Flavivirga eckloniae: one gene and its partner. The protein of the gene in region 1 interacts with the protein of each later gene in a pairwise test. Links are inferred from orthologs where the notes say so. Each region holds a gene or a part of one and is shown on either strand. Other genes may lie near its edges.

Region 1 (4,156 bases):
TAACAAAAACCCACACAAAATGAAAAAGTATTTTCCACTTGCCCTAAGAGTTATTGTTGCCTTTATTTTAATACAAACATTGCGATTTAAGTTTACAGCTCACCCAGATAGCGTGCATATTTTTAGTCAAGTTGGATTAGAGCCTTACGGTAGAATAGGCATTGGTGTTTTAGAGCTTATTGCTGGTACTTTTTTACTTATTCCAAAAACCATATGGATGGGAGCCACACTTACCTTAGGAGTCATTGGAGGGGCTATCTTTATGCATTTAACACAACTTGGAATTGAAGTAAATAACGATGAAGGGTTGCTATTCGCTACAGCTATAGTTACGTTTGTTCTTTCTGCTGCAATCCTATATATTTATAAAAAAGATATTCCTTTTATAAAAACGGTATCATAGAATTTACTCTATCACCATATACTTTTCTTCTTCACTTAACTCATTTAACAATTGCGATTGTTGGTAAAAAAAGTAAAAGGCAGTAAGTGTTAGTGTTGTAGAAATAAAATTAAGCAAGCTTCTTTCCGTAATATAGAAGTATGCTACTTGCATGACTTCGGAAAATACAATACATAAAGCACCAATAAATAAATACAAAGATTTTTTATTATCTCTATAGAAATAATTTAACAGTGCTGACGATAGCAATAAAAGCATTACAATATTATAAGTCATTTCAAGAAAATATTCATCAAACTTTTCCAGATTAGGACTCAATATTAATTGCAACACATATACCAGATAAATATTTAATACAGTTAAAACAATTAAGTGTATCTTAAAATTTCTAAGTACATAAAAAAAGCTAAGCGATTTGCTAATTTTTATAAATAGGAATAAGTAAGCGAGTATAAATAATAAATTCCCTACAAAATAATCTACTTGATATAACTCATATTGCTTAATGTACGGTTCTGGAATATGACTAATTATTAGTCCTATTAAGTCTGAAACAGAATAGCATAAAATAAACAGAACAAAAAATACATTCTTCTTTTGAGCAAAAATTAAATAAGTGATAGCTATTAATGGTGTGATTACATAATCTAAACTATGAGCTAAAGTATCGTCTCCTCTAAATTCGAAAAAGGCGAACAACACATATACCAATAAGACAAAACCACCCAAGACTTTCGACTTGTACATAACAGCTACTTTAAGTTAATGCACAAATATAAATATTTTTTACAACTAACCACTAAAAATTTACATTTTATCGATAAAAAATTACGTTTTATCGATGATTTGTGCTTGTTATTGTATTTTTTGTAGGAATTCAAGTTCGCTTAACAAAGGGATTTCCAGCTTGGCAGCTTTCTCCTTTTTACTGGGCCCCATATTGCTTCCTGCAACTATATAACTTGTTTTAGATGAGATAGAACTGCTAACTTTTCCGCCATTATCTTCAATGAGTTTTTTAAGCTCATTTCTAGACACGGTTTCAAAAACGCCAGACACTACAACCACATCACCATCTAATATATTAGTTTGACCGATTAATTGTTCGGCAGACAGCTCTAATTGAACTCCAAATTTCTTTAACCTATTAATTATATGCAAATTTATTTCCGAATTAAAAAATATACTTACACTTTCTGCTATTTTAACTCCAATCTCGTCGACATTTACCAAGTCTTCCTGTGTTGCATCTGCAATAGCATCAATACTCTTATAATGCTTTGCCAATTTTTTAGCAACCGTTTCCCCTACATACCTGATACCTAAGGCAAACAGAACACGCTCAAAAGGAATGTTCTTAGACAGCTCTATACCTTGAATTAAATTATCGGCACTCTTTTCTGCCATGCGTTCTAAAGGAATCACTTCTTCTTTAGTTAATTCATATAAATCTGAATAATTAGAAATTAAGCCCTCCGTTACCAAAAGCGCCACAGTTTCACCTCCTAGGCCATCAATATCCATGGCTTTTCTAGATATAAAATGCTGGATTCTACCAATAATTTGTGGCTTACAGCCATTGTAATTCGGACAATAATGCTGAGCTTCCCCTTCTTGTCTTACAAGTTCTGTTTCGCACTCCGGACAATGGGTAATGTATTGAGTTGGTTCCGATAATTCATTTCGTTTACTTAAATCAACCCCAAGAATTTTTGGAATAATCTCTCCTCCCTTTTCCACATACACCTCATCTCCTACTCTTACATCCAACTTCTCTATTTGATCGGCATTATGCAGTGACGCACGTTTTACGGTTGTTCCTGCCAATTCAACAGGTTCGAGGTTAGCAACAGGTGTAATAGCTCCTGTACGTCCCACCTGATATGTAATGCTGTTTAATCTTGTTGAAGCTTGCTCTGCCTTAAACTTATAAGCCATAGCCCACCTTGGTGCTTTTGCCGTATACCCCAACTCTTCTTGCTGAAATAAATCGTTTACTTTTATAACAACACCATCTGTTTCATAGGGTAAATCATGGCGATTCATATTCCAATAATCCACAAATTCCAAAACCTCATCAATAGAATTAACAAGTTTTGCTGCATCAGGTACTTTAAAACCCCATGCCCTTGCTTTTTCTAAACTCTCTTGTTGTGTCTTAATATTTAAGTTTGTACCTGTTATATTATATAGAAAACATTCTAACGGTCGTTTGGCAACTTCAGCACTATCTTGTAGCTTTAAACTTCCCGAAGCCGTATTTCTGGGATTTCTATAAGGTTCCTCTCCTACTTCAATACGTTCCTCATTCATTTTATTAAAACCATCGAAAGGCAATATAATTTCGCCTCTAATATCAAATTTAGCAGGATAGTCACTACCTTTTAACTGCAACGGTACAGATTTTATGGTCTTAATGTTTGCCGTAACATTGTCTCCCTGAAACCCATCGCCGCGGGTAACCGCTTTTACCAAGTTACCATTCTCATAAGTTAAACTAATAGAGGCGCCATCATACTTTAATTCACAAATATATTGAATATCGCCATCTACCAGTTTTTTAATTCGTGTTTCCCAATCCTCCAAATCCTCTTTTGAATAGGAGTTGTCTAAAGAATACATACGATACTCATGCTGTATCGTTTCAAAGTTCTTGGTAACAGTTCCTCCTACACGCTGTGTTGGTGAATTAGCATCAAAATATTCTGGGTATTTTGCTTCAAGTTCCTGAAGCTCTTTAAGTTTTATATCGAATTCGTAATCAGAGATGGTAGCATTGTCTAATACGTAGTAGTTATAATTATGCTCACGTAACTCCTCTCTTAGAGCCTCAATTAATTCCTTATTGTTCATTTATAAAGATCATTCTAACTTTAATATTTTCAACATACCAAAATGTATATCAAAAAATCATCGCCTAAGATAGTTTTTATTGGTTACTTATCAAGCATATTAGCCCCTTAAAATCTAAAAATAGTTAGATTAAAAATTAAACAGACAACAAAATAAAGACTCTTCACCTTAATTATAAAACTTGAACAGCAAAATGCAACAAATGTTTCAAGTTTTGATTAATTACTTTTATACCTCCCCTTTTTAAAGACATAGTTTTATATGCAACTTTTACACTAAATCGTTTAAAATGAAATACCCTTATTTTTATATAGTATTATCTATTATTATGTTTAATTGTCAACCCAAAGAAGATATTCCCAAAAAAATCACTCTACACGAAAATTGGAGTTTCAAAAATACCACAGACACAACCTGGTTAAATGCCAAAGTTCCTGGAGATGCTCATTCAGATTTATTTAGCCATAAACTTATAGAAGATCCTTTTGTTAAGGACAATGAATTTAAACTACAATGGATTTCTGAAAAAGATTGGGAATACAAAACAACATTCACTTTAGACGAAAAAACACTTCAAAAAAAACATCTGGATTTACATTTTGAAGGATTAGACACCTACGCTTCAGTCTATGTAAACGACAGCCTAATACTTAATACGAATAACGCTTTTAGAAAGTGGGAAGTAAACGTTAAACCTTTTTTAAAACTAGAAAACCATTTAAAAATAGTTTTTGAAAACACCACAACATCAGAAAATAAGGAAAAAGCTAAACTACCATATGAACTCCCAGCTGGAAATAGAATTTTTACAAGAAAGGCACAATTTCAATATGGCTGGGACTGGGGGCCCATTTTCAACACATCCGGAATATGGCGTCCTATATATCTAAAAGCCTGGAA
Region 2 (3,732 bases), 2.7 Mb from region 1 along the record:
TCGGGTTTAAGTCTAAACCCACAGATGAAGCATTGGCTTGATGATTTAACTCTGCTATAATTTTTAGGTTTGGATTGTTCTCAATAACACTTTTTAACTTTTGATAGGTTGTATCGAAATCCTGATGACTTATTTTAGAAATAATTCCTGCTTCAATCATAATAATAACTTTTTAATCCCATTGGTCTTAAAAAATCATATTAACTAACAATATTAACTATTTTCCCCGGAACTACGATCACCTTTTTAGGGGTTCTCCCTTCTAATTGTTCTTGTGTTTTTTCATATGCCATAACAGCCGCTTCAATATCACCCTTACTCATATCCAACGGTAACTCCATTGTAAAACGCATTTTCCCATTAAATGATATTGGATAGTTTTTACTGCTTTCTACTAAATGGCTTTTATCAAACTTAGGGAATTCTGCTGTTGAGATAGATTCGCTATGTCCTAATTGACTCCATAATTCCTCAGCAATGTGTGGTGCATATGGCGAAACTAAAACTAATAACGGTTCTAGTATATCTTTATTTGTACACTTTTGAGCTGTTAACTCGTTTACTGCTATCATAAACGTAGATACCGATGTGTTGAATGAGAAATTCTCAATATCTTCTTCTACTTTCTTAATGGTTTTATGAAGCGTTTTTAAAGCCTCCCCTAACCCCTCCGAAGGAGGGGAACTCGTTACGTGAAAAGCTCCGTTTTCTCCTTGGTGGTAAAGTTTCCAAAGTTTTTTCAGGAAAGAATGTACTCCAGTAATACCAGCAGTGTTCCAAGGCTTATATTGCTCTAAAGGCCCTAAGAACATTTCGTATAAACGCAAACTATCTGCGCCGTATCTTTCACAAATTTGGTCTGGATTGACTACGTTATATTTAGACTTTGACATTTTTTCTACATCGCGCCCTACCTTATAAGTACCATCTTCTTCACAAATAAATTCAGCATCCTTAAATTCTTCTCTCCAATTCTTAAAAGCTTCGATATCTAGTTCGTCTGAACTATTTACAAAAGATACATCCGCATGGATTGGCTGAACCTTTGTCTCTCCAACTAGTTCCTTTGAAATGAATTTATTCTCACCTTCTACACGATACACAAAAGCACTCGTCCCCAAAATCATTCCCTGATTAATCAATTTTTTAGCAAATTCATCATAAGGAACAAACCCTTTATCGAACATAAACTTTTGCCAAAAACGGGAGTATAGTAAGTGTCCTGTAGCATGCTCACTTCCTCCTATATATAAATCGACTTGTTGCCAATAATCGATAGCTTCCTTCGAGAAAATTTCATCATCATTATCAGGATCCATATAACGATTAAAATACTGTGAACTTCCTGCCCATCCTGGCATCGTGTTCAACTCCAACGGAAAGACCGTTTCATTATCAATTAACTCATTACCGACTACCAAACATTGATTAACATCCCAAGCCCAAACCGTAGCATTTCCTAATGGTGGCTCGCCTGTTTCGGTTGGCAAATATTTTTCAACTTCTGGTAATTTAATTGGTAAATGCTCTTTAGCAATCATTTGCGGCATTCCATTTACGTAATATACTGGAAATGGTTCTCCCCAATAACGTTGTCTGCTAAATACGGCATCACGTAATCGGTAATTGGTTTTCCCTTCTCCCTGTCCTAGTTGCTCCAGCTCGAAAATAACACGCTTGGTTGCTTTTTTATAGTTCATGCCATTAATGAAATCACTATTGGCTATGATTGTTTTTTCTTTATCTGCAAAGGCTTCTTCAGAAATATCTATACCTTCAAAAATATTTGGAATCGGAATATTGAAATGTTTCGCAAAATCGTAATCACGTTGGTCACCACAAGGTACTGCCATAACAGCTCCGGTACCATAACCAGCTAATACGTAATCGCCAATCCAGATTGGAATAGGTTCTTTTGTAAACGGATGTTCTGCATAAGCACCAGTAAACACACCCGAAATGTTTTTTACATCAGCCATTCTATCACGCTCACTACGTTTTGCAGTAGCTAATATATAAGCCTCAACATTTTCTTTTTGTTCTGGTGTTGTTATTTGTGATACAAGTTCATGTTCTGGTGCGAGTGTCATAAATGACACCCCAAAGATGGTATCGGGACGGGTTGTAAAGACTTCTATTTTGTGAGACCCTTCGACTGCGTTCAGGGTGACATTAGGTAATACATTAAAAATAACAGATGCGCCAACAGACTTTCCAATCCAGTTACGTTGGCTTTCTTTTAAAGAATCTGTCCAATCAATAGTATCTAATCCTTGAAGTAGACGTTCTGCATAAGCAGAAATTCGCATACTCCATTGGGTCATTTTTTTACGAATAACAGGATGTCCACCTCGCTCGGATACACCGTTTACTATCTCATCATTCGCCAAAACAGTTCCCAAAGCTGGGCACCAATTTACCTCCGTTTCGGCTAAATAAGTAAGTCTATATTGTAATAATATTTCTTGTTGTTTTTCTGAAGTGAATCCCTTCCAGGTTTCTGCCGAGAATATTTCAACGTTATCATCGCAAGCTGCATTAACATTACTATTGCCTTCTGTTTCGAAAATCTGGATTAAATCTGAAATAGCTTCGGCCTTATTCGTGGCATTATTATACCAAGATTCGAATAATTGAATAAAAACCCATTGGGTCCATTTATAGTAACTTGGATCTGAGGTTCTAACTTCACGAGACCAATCGAACGAAAAACCTATTTGATCCAACTGCCTACGATATGTTTTTATATTATCAGCAGTGGTTATAGCTGGGTGCTGCCCGGTTTGTATAGCATATTGCTCTGCCGGCAAACCAAAACTATCGTACCCTTGTGGATGCAATACATTAAAACCTTTATGGCGTTTATAACGTGCATAAATATCAGAAGCGATATACCCTAATGGGTGTCCAACATGTAAGCCTGCACCACTAGGATAAGGGAACATATCCAAAACATAATATTTTGGTTTTTCACTTTTCCCCTCCGCTCCGCTCAGGGTAGGATTTTCAGCTTTAAATGTTTGGTTTTCTGCCCAATATTTTTGCCATTTGGCTTCTATTTCGTTGAAATTGTATTTCATAAACTAATTTTTTCTCGCTAAAGCGTAAAAAAGCAAAGCTTAATTATCAGGCTTTGCGGCTTAGCAGGTCTCTTTTAAAACCGCAAATTTAAACTTATTATAACAATGTTGAAAGTTAAAACGTTGTTATTATATATGCCTGAGGCTTACTTATTTTGAATTTACTTTTAGGTTCAATTAAAAGACTTAAATCTTTTGAAGCTTCTTTTCATATACTTTATTATTTTTACGCTATTAATCCTAAAATACTTATGAGCGCATCATTTGAAAAACACCAAAAACGCAGACTTATTTCATCGTACTTCTCTGTAGTATTAAGTATTGCTTTAGTGCTGTTTTTATTGGGTTTATTGGGCATGCTAATTTTAAATGCTAAAAAAGTATCCGATCACTTTAAAGAGCAAGTGGTTGTAACCATTTACCTTAAGGATTCTGCCAAAGAGGTTGAGACAAAACAGCTTGAAAAAAGCTTAGCCATGGCAGATTACGTAAAATCTACCGAATATGTCTCTAAAGAACAAGCTGCCGAATTTATGAAAGCTTTAAATGGTGAAGATTTTATGGACTTTGTTGGCTATAATCCGTTACAAAATTCAATCGATGTGCACTTGAAAGCTGATTTTGTAACTTCTGAACATTTAGAAAAGATTTC

The links. The genes of interacting proteins can lie anywhere in the genome.
Region 2: the proteins of ligA (region 1) and leuS interact in binary tests that used the Escherichia coli proteins (3 or more experiments, as listed by UniProt). The link is inferred for Flavivirga eckloniae from one-to-one orthologs.

The regions. Positions count from the first base shown.
Region 1 is NZ_CP025791.1:844,933-849,088, forward strand. The notes cover bases 758-3,684. They hold ligA (NAD-dependent DNA ligase LigA), read right to left. Parts: upstream 3,257-3,684; coding sequence 1,259-3,256; downstream 758-1,258. Other genes in these bases: C1H87_RS03540 (hypothetical protein), read right to left, coding at 758-1,150; C1H87_RS03550 (beta-mannosidase), read left to right, coding at 3,546-3,684. Outside these bases: C1H87_RS03535 (DoxX family protein), read left to right, coding at 20-403; more of C1H87_RS03540, read right to left, coding at 407-757; more of C1H87_RS03550, read left to right, coding at 3,685-4,156. UniProt on the Escherichia coli protein: DNA ligase that catalyzes the formation of phosphodiester linkages between 5'-phosphoryl and 3'-hydroxyl groups in double-stranded DNA using NAD as a coenzyme and as the energy source for the reaction.
Region 2 is NZ_CP025791.1:3,552,987-3,556,718, reverse strand. The notes cover bases 1-3,456. They hold leuS (leucine--tRNA ligase), read right to left. Parts: upstream 3,081-3,456; coding sequence 201-3,080; downstream 1-200. Other genes in these bases: C1H87_RS14710 (cell division protein FtsX), read left to right, coding at 3,332-3,456; C1H87_RS14720 (DUF302 domain-containing protein), read right to left, coding at 1-160. Outside these bases: more of C1H87_RS14710, read left to right, coding at 3,457-3,732.